Regions from separate parts of the Tumebacillus amylolyticus genome, predicted to be linked through region 1. Evidence: predicted binding sites of a transcription regulator. Region 1 holds the regulator's gene; each other region holds the start of a gene.

Region 1 (4,784 bases):
GATCTGCTCGAAGCCGCCAAGATCGACGGCGCCTCGGAGTGGAAAACGTTCTGGACGATCGTCGTGCCGCTTGCCAAACCGGCGCTGGCGACGCTTGGCATCTTCACCTTCATGAATGTCTGGAACTCGTTCCTCTGGCCGATCATCGTGCTCAACGATGCGGACCTCTACACGCTGCCGGTCGGATTGAAGACGTTGCAAGACCAGAACCTGGCGATCTTCAAGCTGCTGATGAGCGGCGCGGCAGTGGCGGCCGTTCCGATGATCGTCGTGTTCGTCGCGTTCCAACGTCACTTCATCAAGGGCTTGACACTGGGCGGCGTGAAGGAATGAGATCGCGCGTTCTCGATGTGGTGGAGCAAGGCTTGGCAGACAGTCTCTTCGCAGGAGCCGTCGTACATGTCAGCCGCGTAACCTCAGAAGGTTGCGAGGTTCTCGTGGAGGCGGCTCGCGGATATGCCGAGGTCACTCCACGGCGGAGGCCGATGACGGTCGATGCCGTTTTTGACATCGCGTCGTTGACCAAGGTCATCGCGACGCTTCCTGCCGTGTTGCGCTCCGTGCAAGAGGGGCGGTTGGAAGTAGACCGCCCGGTGTTGCCGGGGCACGGAATATCTGTACATCATCTGCTCACCCACACCTCGGGGCTTCCAGCATGGAAGCCCTTCTATTTATGGAGGCAGGGGAAAGCGGACTATCGCACGCGGATCGAGGCCGAGACTTTGGTGTACGAACCAGGGACTCGGGCCCTCTACTCCGATCTCGGCATGATCTTGCTCGGCTTCGTGTTGGAGGACATCTGGCAGAAACCGCTCGAGGATATCGCTCGCGAACAAGCGTTTGGAGTTCTGGGAATGGTAGACACAGGCTATCATCCAGCGGGAAAAAATGTCGTTGCCACTGAAGTGGGGAACGCCATCGAACGGACGATGTGCCGAGACTATGCGACAGACGCGGAGATCGAACGGTTCCCATGGCGGGCACAGACGATTTGCGGAGCGGTGAACGATGGCAATTGCCACTATGGACTGAGCGGAGTCAGCGGTCACGCCGGGTTGTTCTCAACGGTGGCGGACGTGGCCCGTTACGCGCAAATGTGGGCGGCAGGCGGGCGAGGGTTCCTCACGCCGGAGCTTGTGCAGTTGGCAACGACAAATCACACGGCAGGTTTGGGGCTGTCGAGAGGACTTGGCTGGGAGATGGGTGTCTGGGCAGGTGAGACATTTTTGCCGCATGTTTTCGGTCATACAGGGTTTACGGGTACGGCTGTCTGGGTAGATCCGGTGTCGGGTCTGGTGGTTGTCTCGTTGACCAATCGCTTGCATCCAACTCCGTCCGATCTCGCGGTTTGGCGGCGGAACCTGCATGCAGCCGTTTTTTCTGAGGAGGACTATTAATGAAGAAACACATCTTGCAAGGCCGAGCGCTGATCGAAGGGAAGTTCCACGACGATCAAGTGCTGGTCTGCGAAGACGGACGATTCACGTATGTCGGGCCGCTGCGTGACGGAGACGTGCCGGATGCCGTGTATGAGACGGGGATTCTCGTGCCGGGGTATCTGGACTTGCATGTGCATGGGGTGCATGGGTCGGACGTGATGGATGGAAGTTTGGAGGCTTTGGAGACGATCTCGCGAGGCTTGGCGACGTATGGCGTCACCGGGTTTCTCGCGACGACTTTGACCGGGGACTTGGAGCATCTCCTCAGCGTGCTCCGCACGTGTGCAGAATTTGCTCGTCGTGAACCGGTTGGGGCATCCTTGCTCGGGGTTCACTTGGAAGGGCCGTGGATCAACCTGCGTTACAAAGGCGCGCAAAACGAATCGCATGTCATTCGCCCGTTGTTGCGCGATGCACAGCGGCTGGTGGAAGCGGGGCAGGGGTTGCTGAAACTGGTGACTCTTGCGCCTGAACATCCGGAGGCGGCTGAGGTGATTGCGTACCTGAGCGAACAAGGCGTGCGGGTCTCCGTAGGACACTCCGATGCGACGTTCGATGAAGTAACAAGTGCGATGGCACACGGACTCCAACATGTGACGCACTGCTGCAATGCGATGCGCGGCTTGCATCATCGCGAGCCCGGCGTGGTCGGGGCCGCTCTGTACCATGATGACTTGACGACAGAGTTGATTGCGGACGGGGTACACGTGCATCCGGCGGTGATGAACATTCTCTACAAAGTCAAAGGACAAGAACGTCTCGTGCTGGTCAGTGACGGCATGCGTGCCGTCGGGATGGCGGACGGTGAATATGACCTTGGCGGACAGAATGTGTACATGGTCGGAGGTGAAGCCCGCTTGGTGGACGGAACATTGGCGGGCAGCACGTTGACACTCGATCGTGCGGTGCGCAACATGGTTGAACTCGGGCACGCTCCGCTGGAGAAAGCTGTGGCGATGGCTTCCACCACGCCTGCGGCGGTCCTTGGTTTGCAAGGGCGCAAAGGGGCACTCGCAGTTGGATACGACGCGGACTTTGTGTGGCTGGATGAGGCACGGCAAGCTCGAGCGACGTACATCGCAGGAGAACTTCGGGCGTAAAGAATAGCATCAGAAAAGGGGATTGTACGAGGTGTAGAGGAGAGGAACGCACCTCGGGAAAAGAACGGCCCTGTCGGCAAAGGCGACAGGGTCGTTTTTTCACGTATAGAGGGTAGTCGGGCGTAGGATGTGCTTAGTCGATGTGGCGGAAGATGCCGACGACTTTGCCCAAGATGGTGACGTTGTTGTAGCGCATCGGTTGAAGCGAGGGGTTCTCCGGTTGGAGGCGGATGTGATCGGCTTCCTTATAGAAGCGTTTGACGGTCGCTTCATCGTCTTCGGTCATTGCGACGACGATTTCACCGTTGTTTGCCGTCGCCTGTTGACGGACGATCACGAGGTCGCCGTCGAAGATCCCGGCGTCGATCATCGAATCTCCCGAGACATTCAGCAGGAACACGGACGAATCGCCGACGAACGAAGTCGGCAGCGGGAAGTAGTCCTCAACGTTCTCAATCGCAGTGATCGGCTGACCCGCTGTGACTTTCCCGATGATCGGAGCCATGACGGTCGAGTATTCGAAACGGCCGCTCTCTGTGTCTGCTTCCAGATCGAGCACTTCAATCGCGCGCGGTTTGGTGGGGTCGCGGCGGATCAGGCCTTTCTGCTCCAGACGAGCCAGATGTCCGTGTACAGTAGAACTCGAAGCCAAGCCGACCGCTTCGCCGATCTCCCGGACAGACGGCGGATATCCCTTGGCCCGCACTTCGTTCTTGATGAAATCCATGATTTCCTGTTGACGCTTAGACAGCTTCAGCATTGGCAGAACAACTCCTCATATCCAGTCGTGATGTATATCAATGGGAAAATATGTTCGATGTTAGTTTATAGCAGAAATTATACCACACACTGGTACTAGATACAAACATGAGTTCTTGTTTTTTCTTGACAAGAACAGATAGACGTCATTATGATAGAAACAGAACATATGTTCTTGTTCTTGGACGGCTTTCACATCGACCATCGCCTGCATAGGATAGTGTCGACAGAACACCAAGAACGGGGGTACGGATGATGGAGGGAACACGGGTCACCTTTGTCGTCGTCAAGGCAGGAGAGACATTGGATGATCTTGCAGCGCGCTATGGATGTACGGCGGAGGAGTTGCGCCGGCTCAACCCCGGAATGCAAGGGTTCGCGCAGGGCGACGTCGTGAAAGTCATGACGAGAGCGTGGGACCCTCGAGAACCGAAAGCCGGTCAGCAGTTTGTGCTGGGCTTTCATGCAGGGCCGATGGGCGTGAGTTTACCGGGCAGCCAGAACTCGTTTCATCAGCATGCCGGGCTCTTGTCGGCGATTGCGCCGTATTGGTTTGATCTGAACCTCGGCGCTGCCGGACAAATCAAGTCTCGCGTGACACCGGCGACGATCCGAACGTTGATCGGAGATGCACACGGGCGGGGTGTGAAGGTCTTGGCGTCCCTTCACAACACCGAAAAGCGGCCCGGAGCGTCGCGCACGCAGGTCTTGCACAGTGCCATCACGGCCAACCGGGCGATTTTGATCCGAAACATCCTGCACACGGTCGAAGAGTATGGTTTTGATGGTGTGAACCTCGACTTTGAACGTTTGAAACCGGGGGATACGGCGAATTACACGTCCTTCGTTCGCGAGTTGGCGGCACGTCTGCATGAGCAGGGGAAACTTCTCGTCGTCTGTGTGTTGGGCGATGCGCATCACCAGCCGTTTTCGATGGACTTCGACTATCCGGGTTTGGCGACGAGCGTCGACTATCTCGGGATTATGACCTACGACGAGCACAAAGCCAACCAAGGCACACCCGGCCCGGTCGCATCGATTCCCTGGGTGGAGCGTACGGTGCGGTTGGCGATCGACACGGGTGTCCCGTCTCGCAAGATCTTGTTAGGCATCGCGGCGTACGGCTATGACTGGACGGACAATCGTCCGGGCGCGCGGGCCCTGTCTTTTGAAGCGGTGCAACGTCTGCGCCGTCAACACAACGCGACCGCTCAGTTTCATCCCTCGTACCGCGTGCCGCATTTCGACTATACAGACGGGCGTGGGGAACTGCATCATGTCTGGTATGAGGACGCTCGCAGTCTGTCGCTGAAGCTCGACCTCGTGCGCAGGTTTCACCTTGGCGGTATCCTGCACTGGCGACTTGGATTGGAGGACCCGGCGTCATGGGGTCCGATCCGCGCGAAGTTGTCTCCCATTCAAAAGTAAATTCACGTACGTGGAACGGAGATCAAGAGGAGGTGGGGGTCATATCCACGACGCAGTT
Region 2 (4,784 bases), 160 kb from region 1:
CGCGCGTGGGGAAAACGGAGTCGATTGTCGCCGCGTCTGTCTACGCGAACAAGCGGTGGTCATTCGTTTCGTCGACCCTGTTGCGCCAGACGATCCGTACACGTCTGGACGAAGACGAGATGTTTGCTGACAACATGGTCTTCCTGTTGGATGGCATCGTGTCCACGCATCGGGCCAACGATCAGCATCGCTCTCTCGTCCGGGAGATCATGCGCTTGGAAGCGCCGAAGGTGATCGAACACCCGGATATCTTCGTCCGTGAGACGGAGTTTGGCTGGGAGCACTTCGACCGCATCATCGAATTGCGCAATACCCCCGACGAGGAGATCTCGTACCAGATGATTCAAACCGGATTCTCATCCTTCGATATCAGTTAAAACCGACAGCAGAGACTCTCGAAGGAGGTAGTGCAACGTGCAGGAACTCGGAACAGAAATCAAACAGGCGCGTGAGCAGAAGGGCTTGACGCTTGAACAGGTGCAACAGGACACCAAAATTCGCACCCGCTATCTGGAAGCGATTGAGCAGGGAGACCTGTCGGCCCTGCCGGGCCTCGTCTATGCTCGCGGATTCATCAAGAGCTATGCCGAATACTTGGGGATGAACGGACAGGAGCTTCTCGAGCGTCATAACCTCATTCAAACGTCGTCCGAGACAGCCCCCGTCGAATCCTTGCGACGTGCGGCCAAGAAATCGTCGACGGTCGAAGTGTCGAAGTCGTCGATTGGCAATTCGCGTCTGTTGCCGCAGATCGTGGCAGGCGTGGGCGTGCTGGCCGTGTTGGTGGCGGCGTATGTGTTGCTCGTGAAAAACGAAAGCCCGAAAGACACCGGGCAAGCGCAAACCCAAGCGACGGCGAATGCGCAAGACGTTACCCCCACGACGCAAGCCACTCCGACTCCGACTCCCGCACCGACCCCGGCGCCTCAACCGCAGCCCGAACCACCGAAACCGCAGGCGACCGTAACGCAGTCTGCCAAGGAAAGCAACCGCACGCTCTATGCGGTGGGCAATACTGACAACTTGTCTCTCGTGCTGACCGCGCAAGACAATTGTTGGATACAGGTGACGGCTGACGGCAAAGTGGTGGAGACCGGCATCGTCAAAGTGGGGGAGAGCCGTACGTGGACCGCGACGAAGGATATCGCCGTCCTCACCGGCAAGTCGAAGTTCATCACGCTCAAGATGAACGACCTGCCCGTCTCATTCGAACCGCAATTGCGCGGCTACACCTACGAGTTTCAGAAAAAATAAGCGCAACACACGAAGGTCAGGCCTCGGGCTCGTCTCGAGGCCGGGGCCTTTTTTCATGCATCCGATTTGGGGTCATCGGGACGTCGTAAGGTGCCAAAGTACCGAACTCCCCAATGAATTCCCAAAGAAGCGGTCTCTTCCGCAATCGTATCGAGAAGCAAGCCAAGACCTGACTTGTCCATGGTCTTGAAGATCGTTTCCAACGTATGGAACTCCTCCATCCCGACGACGACATAATCATCCTGTGCCAGATGCTCCAGCCAGAGTGCTCCCGGTGCATCTTGCCACAGTTCGCCATACGTCAGGCGGTACAACTCTCCAAGGTCTAAGGGTTGGCGAAGCGATTCGAAGTACATTGTCAATTGATAGAGGGCCCGTGCGAGCCGAAGTTCGCGTTTGCCGTTCATGCTCTGCCTCCTTCGAGAAGGGTTTTGAAGAGAATTTCAGATTCGGCGTGCAATGTTGCAAGTAAGAAACAGTGCTGGACCCGATAGCCGCGTTCCATATAGGCAATCGTGAAGTCCACGCTGTTTTTTTGTTGTTCAATGACGCGAACACTGTGGCGGCGCAAGAGACGCTTGTGTTCGGCGATTCGTGTGAGTAGCAGACCGTGCAAATTTTGCAGTCGTTCGATCAAACAAGATGACAACCCCAGGGGAGCGGACGCCAACAGGGCTAGATCAGCCTCGATCTGCTGACGCAACAGGTGCATGATCAGAACGGTCTTGACGACGCCAAGTGATGGGAATGATTCCGCCATCCCGCTTCCCTCCAAATTCAGACTCTTTGCAAGTGGGAACGAACGTTCTCAGAACAATTGTTCCCCAGTACATTTGTTCGTATTCTAAACCCGAACGTGTATTCGTGTAAAGAGCTATTTTGCAGGAAACACGTGGCACTGGTATAATGAGTGACAATACATAAGCAACAACAGACAGGAGGAGATATCGATGGCGAAGGACCCGTCCTTTGATATCGTCAGCGAGATCAACATGCAAGAAATGGACAACGCGGTGAACCAAGCGGTCAAGGAAATGATCGGCCGCTTTGATTTTAAAAACAGCAAGAGTTCCATTGAGCTGGGCGAGAAAGACATCACAATCGCAAGCGACGACGACTTCAAATTGAAGTCGGTGATCGACATCTTGGAAACCAAGATGATCAAGCGCGGCATCTCCTTGAAGTCGCTCGACTTCGGGAAAATCGAACCGGCGTCGGGCGGTACCGTGCGCCAAGTGGCGAAACTCAAGCAGGGCCTCGACCAAGACAACGCCAAGAAGATCATCAAACTCATCAAGGACTCCAAACTCAAAGTCCAAGCGTCCGTTCAAGGCGATCAAGTGCGCGTCACCGGCAAGAGCCGCGACGATCTGCAAGCTGTGATCCAACTGGTTCGAAACAGCGACTTGCCGATTGATCTGCAATTCACCAACTATCGCTGAGCAACACAAACAGGGCCCCGTCGACGGGGGACCCTGTTTGTTTTTTGACACCCATTCTTACATGGTTTATACTATTGACAGCATGTCTTAATAGGTCAGCGCCAGTAGGCGATAGATGGAGGATACAGCACTGTGACGCAAAAAACTGTACAAAAGATCCACTTTGTAACTCTTGGTTGTGAAAAAAATCTCGTAGACTCTGAAGTCATGATGGGGATTGTCCAAGGTCAGGACTACACGATTGTTGAAAACGCAGAAGACGCAGACGTCGTGGTCGTCAACACCTGTGGTTTTATCGACGATGCGAAGGCGGAGTCGGTTGAAACGATCTTGCAAATGGCGAACCTCAAAGAAACCGCCAACGTCAAATCCGTTCTCGTAGCAGGTTGCATGGCGCAGCGCTACAAAGACGAGTTGATGACGGAAATTCCGGAGATCGACGGCATCGTCGGCACGCAAGACTTCATTCAGATCACCGATTTGATCGAGGAATCGTTGACCGGTTCCCGTCCGCAGTTCTTCTCTGCGGGCAACCCGATCTACCTCTATGACGAGAACACCCCGCGCGTTCATACGTCGGGCAACATTTCGGCGTACATCAAGATTGCGGAAGGTTGCAACCATGCTTGCACGTTCTGCATCATCCCGACGATGCGCGGCAAATTGCGTTCGCGCCCGATTGAATCGATCGTCTCCGAAGCAGAACAACTGGTTGCGCAAGGCGTCAAGGAAATCATCTTGATCGCGCAAGACACCACCGACTACGGCATCGACATCTACAAACAACGCCGTCTGGCTGATCTGCTGGAAGCGTTGAACAATGTCGAAGGTCTGCACTGGGTTCGCCTGCACTACGCATACCCGGGCTTCTTCACCGATGAAGTCATCGATGCCATCGCTTCTTACGATCGTGTGGCGAAGTACATCGACATGCCGTTGCAACATTCCGAAGACCACATCTTGAAGTCGATGCAACGTCCGGGCCACCAAGCGGGCGTGCGCAAATTGGTCAAAAAAATCCGTGAGCGCGTGCCGAATGTTGCGCTGCGCACGTCGATTATCGTCGGGTTCCCGGGCGAGACCGATGAAGACTTTGAGAACCTCTGCAACTTTGTTCGCGAACTGGAATTTGATCACATCGGTGTGTTCACCTACTCGCCGGAGGAAGGGACGCCGTCTGCAGAATTTGCGGCTCAAGTCCCGGACGAAATCAAAGAGCGCCGCTCGAATATTTTGATGGAAGTAGCGCGCGAAGTGGCTGCAAGCCGTCAAGCTCGCCATGTCGGCGAAGTGCTCGACGTGTTGATTGAGAAGTTTGACGAGGAAGACCCTTCCGTCCGCGTCGGCCGTACTCAATTTGACGCCCGCGACATCGACGGTCTCGTCTTCGTGGCAAATTCCGACGCCAAAGTCGGGGATATGATCAAAGTTCGCGTCACGCACGCGTTCGATTTTGACCTCTCGGGGGAGGCTGTCTAGGGTGAAGTTCAATCTGGCTAATCGAATTACTTTAGCCAGGATCTCCTTGGTACCCATCGTGATGTTTTTCTTGTTGGTGCGCTTGGATCTCGGGAAGTTCACTTTCTTCGGGCATCTGACGTCCGTGACCGATCTGGTCGCCGCGTTGATCTTCATCATCGCGGCGGTCACCGACGGTCTCGACGGCTATATCGCGCGCAGTCGGAAAATGGTGACCAACTTCGGGAAGTTCCTGGACCCATTGGCTGATAAATTGTTGATCTCGGCTGTCTTGATCTCGCTCGTCGAGATGGGGCGCCTTGATGCATGGATTGCGATCGTGATCATCTCCCGCGAATTCGCTGTTACGGGCCTTCGTCTCGTTGCAGCAGCAAACGGTACGGTCATCGCCGCTTCCAACCTGGCGAAGTGGAAAACCACGTTGCAGATCATTGCGGTGGTCACACTGATCCTCGACAATTTTCCGTTTTACATCTTCAATTTCCGATTCGACTTGGTGATGGTGTATGCAATGGTGATCATCACAGCGTGGTCGGGTGTTGACTATTTTGTGAAAAACAAAGCAGCGATTCAAGAAGCCTAATGACAGCAATCAGTAGCCGGCGGATT
Region 3 (4,784 bases), on a different contig from region 1:
ACGATCCTCAAAGTCAACGGAACACCGGTGAATACACCTTATGATTTGCACTTTGCACTCAATCAGAATCCCGCGTATGCCAAACTCGAACTGTTAACGCCCGAAGGCGAAGTTCGATTTGCGAACACGGCGATCTATACGGGCGACCACCACATGCTGGGGGTCATCCTCGTGCCGGATGACAATGCGCGGCAATTCGTCCGCCTCGGCACCGCCTCTCCCTGGGCATGGCTTTGGGAGAAGCTCGGCGGCGGACGCAAGCGAGCGCATGCGACCTATCACGAACAATCGTAACTAGAGAAAGTGGAGGATTCGTCATGGACATTACCACACTGCTTGGTTTAATTCTCGGCATTGGGGGCCTGTTAGGCGGCTTCATGGGTGAGGGCGGGGAACTGGGTGCTCTGTTATCTCCGACCGCAGCTCTCATCGTATTCGGCGGGACGTTCGGCGCGGTCATGTTGGCCACGCCAATGGAACAGTTGAAGGAACTTCCGAAGATCATCAAGGTCGCCTTCACCTACAAACCGAAAGACCCGATGGACACGATCACCGAACTGGTGTCGCTGGCGACCACCGCCCGTCGCGAAGGGATTCTCGCGCTCGAGGAGAAGATCGAGACCTATGACGACGAATTCTTCAAAAACGGCATTCGCCTCGTCGTCGACGGCGTCGACCCGGACCTCGTGCGCAGCATGTTGGAAACCGAATTGTCGTTCATCGAATCCCGTCACGAAAAAGGCGCGCAACCGTTCGATCAAGCGGGCGGTTTCGCACCGACGATGGGGATTATCGGGACCGTAATGGGTCTCGTCCACGTACTTGGCAACCTGTCGGACGTCAACTCCCTCGGCCCGCAGATCGCAACTGCATTTATCGCTACTTTGTACGGCGTGGCCTCGGCGAACGTCATCTACCTGCCGATCGGCACCAAGTTGAAAAACCGCACCAAACAGGAAGTTCTGATCCGCGAGCTGATGATCGAAGGCATCCTGTCGATCCAAGCGGGCGAGAACCCGAACATCCTCGGACAGAAACTCAAGGCGTTCTTGGCGCCGAAACTGCGTGATCCTAAGGCAGAGGTAGGGGAAGCCAATGTCGAGTCGGCGTAAGAAAAATCACGGCGGCGCGCACGAGAACCATGAACGCTGGCTGATCACCTATTCCGACTTGATCACCTTGCTCATGATCTTCTTCGTCATCATGTACGCCATGTCGTCCATCGACCAATCGAAGTTCGATTCGCTCTCGGTGTCGCTGAACAAAGCCCTCAAAGCGAGCAACCAAATTCAGTTGCAGAACATGGGGCAAACCGGTCTGGTCTCGCGTCGTCCGGAATCGAACACTCCGAACCAACAACCGACCAAAGACCCCAAAGCGGCGGCTCAGCAAGAACAGGAGCAGCAAAAGCTCGACGACCTCAAAAAGCAAATCGAGAAGTTCGTCAACGACAACGGCCTCGCCGGTCAGATCAACGTGCTGGAGAATGCCAAGGGTGTGCAGATTACGCTCTCCGATGCGGCGCTGTACGACTCCGGTCGTGCGGAACTCAAGCCGGAAGCGCAGAAACTGCTCGGCGGGATGTCGCAATTCTTGAGCATTCTGCCCAACGAGATCGCCGTCGAAGGTCACACCGACAACGTGCCGATGACCTCCGGACGCTTCCCGTCGAACTGGGAGTTGTCTTCGCAACGTGCGATCAACGTCCTGCATTTCTTCGAAGGCACGGGCGTTCAACATGAACGCTTGCATGCTGTCGGCTATGCGGACACCGTTCCGCTCGTGGCGAACGATTCGGACGAGCACCGTGCGCAAAACCGTCGAGTGAACTTGATCGTCATGCGCAAGTACCAGATGAACTCGATCTCGCCGCTCGACCCGGAAGGCACGACGCAACCGATCCAACAATAGAATCGCAGTTTCGGAAAAAGGTGAGAGCCCGGCTCTCACCTTTTTTACGTATGTACGTTCGGTTTTCGTGTATAATGGAACTTGATAGAAATGGAGGTGCCTTCTTCGATGGAACGTGAGAACATTCAATTCAAACTGGCATCCGAATACGAACCGCGCGGGGACCAACCGAAAGCCATTGCACAACTTGTGGAAGGGCTGAAGTCCGGGAGCAAACACCAGACCTTGCTCGGTGCGACCGGTACGGGCAAGACATTCACGATGGCCAACGTCATCTCGCAAGTGAACAGACCGACCCTGATCATGGCGCACAACAAAACTCTCGCGGCGCAATTGCACGCAGAGTTCAAGGAGTTTTTCCCGGACAACGCTGTGGAGTATTTTGTTTCCTACTACGACTACTACCAACCGGAAGCGTACATCCCGTCTTCCGATACTTTTATTGAGAAGGATGCGAAGATCAACGACGAGATCGACAAACTGCGCCACAGCGCCACGATGGCCCTGTTGGAGCGCCGAGATGTCATCGTCGTGGCTTCCGTCTCTTCCATTTACGGCTTGGGTTCGCCGGAAGAGTACGGCAAATTCGTCCTGTCCTTGCGACCGGGCATGGAGAAGCCGCGCGACGAAGTGCTGCGCAAGCTCGTCGACATGCAGTACGAGCGCAACGACATCAACTTCCAACGCGGGACGTTCCGTGTGCGCGGAGACGTGGTGGAGATCTTCCCCGTGTCGCGCTCGGAGCAGGCCGTGCGCGTGGAATTTTTCGGCGACGAGATCGACCGCATCACCGAAGTGGATACCGTGACCGGCGAAATTCTCGGCACGCGCAACCACGTCTCGATCTATCCGGCGTCTCACTTTGTCACGTCCGGTGACAATTTGCAACGCGCCGTCGCAGAGATTCGCGAGGAGTTGGAAGCCCAACTGACCGCGTTGCGCGATGCCGGGAAGCTGCTGGAAGCCCAGCGGTTGGAACAGCGCACGAACTACGACATCGAGATGATGCTGGAGATCGGGTTCTGCTCCGGCATCGAGAACTACTCGCGCCACATGGAGGGTCGTCCGCCGGGCAGTGCGCCGCACACGCTGTTCGACTTTTTCCCGGAAGACTACTTGCTGATCATCGACGAGTCGCATGTCACGATCCCGCAGATCGGCGGCATGTTCAACGGGGACCAAGCGCGCAAAAACATGCTGGTCGACCACGGCTTCCGTCTGCCGTCGGCGAAAGACAACCGCCCGATGAAGTTCGAGGAGTTCGAGAACAAAGTCAACCAAGCGATCTACGTATCGGCGACACCGAGCGCCTACGAAGCGGACCACAGCACCCAAGTGGTCGAGCAGATCATCCGTCCGACAGGCTTGCTCGACCCGGTGATCCACGTGCGCCCGATCAAAGGCCAGATCGACGACATGGTCGGCGAGATCAACAAGCGCATCGCCAAAGACGAGCGCGTCCTCGTCACCACCCTCACGAAAAAAATGGCCGAGGACCTCACCGACTACCTCAAGGAATTGGGGATCAAAGTGCGCTATCTGCACTCCGATATCAAGACGATTGAGCGGATGATGATCTTGCGCGACCTGCGTCTGGGTGTATTCGACGTGCTGATCGGGATCAACTTGCTGCGCGAAGGCTTGGACTTGCCGGAAGTCTCGCTGGTCACGATCCTCGACGCCGACAAAGAGGGCTTCCTGCGTGCCGAGCGCTCGCTGATCCAGACCATCGGTCGCGCCGCGCGTAACGCAGGCGGCGAAGTCATCATGTACGCGGACAAAATGACCAAGTCGATGGACATCGCGATCCGAGAAACGGAACGCCGTCGCAAGATCCAGATGGAGTTCAACGAGAAGCACGGCATCACCCCGACCACCGTCAACAAAAAAGTCCGCGACGTCATCGAAGCGGTCGCCACCGCCGAGAAGGAATCGTTCATCATCGAAAAAGGCGTCGACAAGATGTCCAAAAAAGACCGCGAGCAACTGATCCTGAAGCTGGAACAAGAAATGAAGGACGCCGCCAAAGCGTTGCAGTTCGAACGTGCCGCCGAGTTGCGCGACATCATTTTGGAATTGAAAGCCTCGTAAACCTGAAACGTAAACGTTGGAAGACCGACCCATTGAACGACTGGGTCGGTTTTTTTTGTTCGACAATAGAAAAAAATCGCTCTCAAAACGTCTCGTGGAGGCATACACGGAAAAAGAGGGAGGAAATAGAGGGGAATGACGGATCAGCCCTACGCCGAAGTGAGTTTTGCACGGGGTCGGAACCAGATCGGGTTGCGCGTGGATTGGGCATCAAGTAGAACGGCTACAATGTGAAATTGAGTATACTTTCGTATTTGAGTAAAGTGGTAATTTTAACTGAAAAACTTTATTATTGTGGTTGAAGCGGAGGTGTAAACGTGGTAAATTGAAACCACGGAAACAAATCAGAAAAATTAAATTAAGCGATAATAAGGGGCTGAAACGAAATGCCTGTCTAGCGTGTAACGCAAACAGGCACGCTCCCCCTGTTGGAAAAAATAATTGAATTTTCAGGCTTTGAAAGGAGGTGAAAACAATGGAAAAATTCAAAGGCTTGGAAGTTACCGGTTTGGAAGTCATGGACCTGAATGATGCAATGGCTCTGCCGGAAACGGCTGCATCCTCCGGTTCCTCCTCTTCCAACACTTGCTCCACCTGCGGTTCCTCCTCCTGCTGTGCTCTGGAAGAATCGATGTAAGAACACCGCATCACCTCGAGTCAACGAGTGATGTGGCACGAGGTTGCCTCCTTGTGTCGCATCACCCATTGACAGGGGCCGACAGATTCGTTTTTGTAAAACAGGATTGATACATAGTTGAGTGTATTTTCTGTCAAGTCAGAAA

The links. Region 1 encodes LexA, which represses DNA repair genes until DNA is damaged. Its sites were predicted from a motif close to CGAACATATGTTCG; they were not measured.
Region 2: JJB07_RS17825 (YhjD family protein) is a predicted target of LexA. The motif match lies at 2,106-2,119, and genes of this name have one in related genera.
Region 3: uvrB (excinuclease ABC subunit UvrB) is a predicted target of LexA. The motif match lies at 1,959-1,972, and genes of this name have one in related genera.

What each region holds. Positions count from the first base shown of each region.
Region 1 covers NZ_JAEQNB010000006.1:189,017-193,800, forward strand. The annotation lists gene JJB07_RS18620 (carbohydrate ABC transporter permease) at 1-333, shown strand, start outside; gene JJB07_RS18625 (serine hydrolase domain-containing protein) at 330-1,397, shown strand; gene nagA (N-acetylglucosamine-6-phosphate deacetylase) at 1,397-2,539, shown strand; gene lexA (transcriptional repressor LexA) at 2,673-3,299, opposite strand; gene JJB07_RS18640 (LysM peptidoglycan-binding domain-containing protein) at 3,551-4,726, shown strand; gene JJB07_RS18645 (glycosyl hydrolase family 18 protein) at 4,759-4,784, shown strand, end outside.
Region 2 covers NZ_JAEQNB010000006.1:29,762-34,545, forward strand. The annotation lists gene JJB07_RS17810 (DUF3388 domain-containing protein) at 1-377, shown strand, start outside; gene JJB07_RS17815 (RodZ domain-containing protein) at 415-1,254, shown strand; gene JJB07_RS17820 (hypothetical protein) at 1,308-1,661, opposite strand; gene JJB07_RS17825 (YhjD family protein) at 1,658-2,014, opposite strand; gene JJB07_RS17830 (YajQ family cyclic di-GMP-binding protein) at 2,205-2,696, shown strand; gene rimO (30S ribosomal protein S12 methylthiotransferase RimO) at 2,829-4,175, shown strand; gene pgsA (CDP-diacylglycerol--glycerol-3-phosphate 3-phosphatidyltransferase) at 4,177-4,758, shown strand.
Region 3 covers NZ_JAEQNB010000002.1:613,374-618,157, reverse strand. The annotation lists gene JJB07_RS09950 (PDZ domain-containing protein) at 1-294, shown strand, start outside; gene JJB07_RS09945 (flagellar motor protein) at 318-1,112, shown strand; gene JJB07_RS09940 (flagellar motor protein MotB) at 1,096-1,911, shown strand; gene uvrB (excinuclease ABC subunit UvrB) at 2,020-4,002, shown strand; gene JJB07_RS09930 (thiazolylpeptide-type bacteriocin) at 4,478-4,639, shown strand.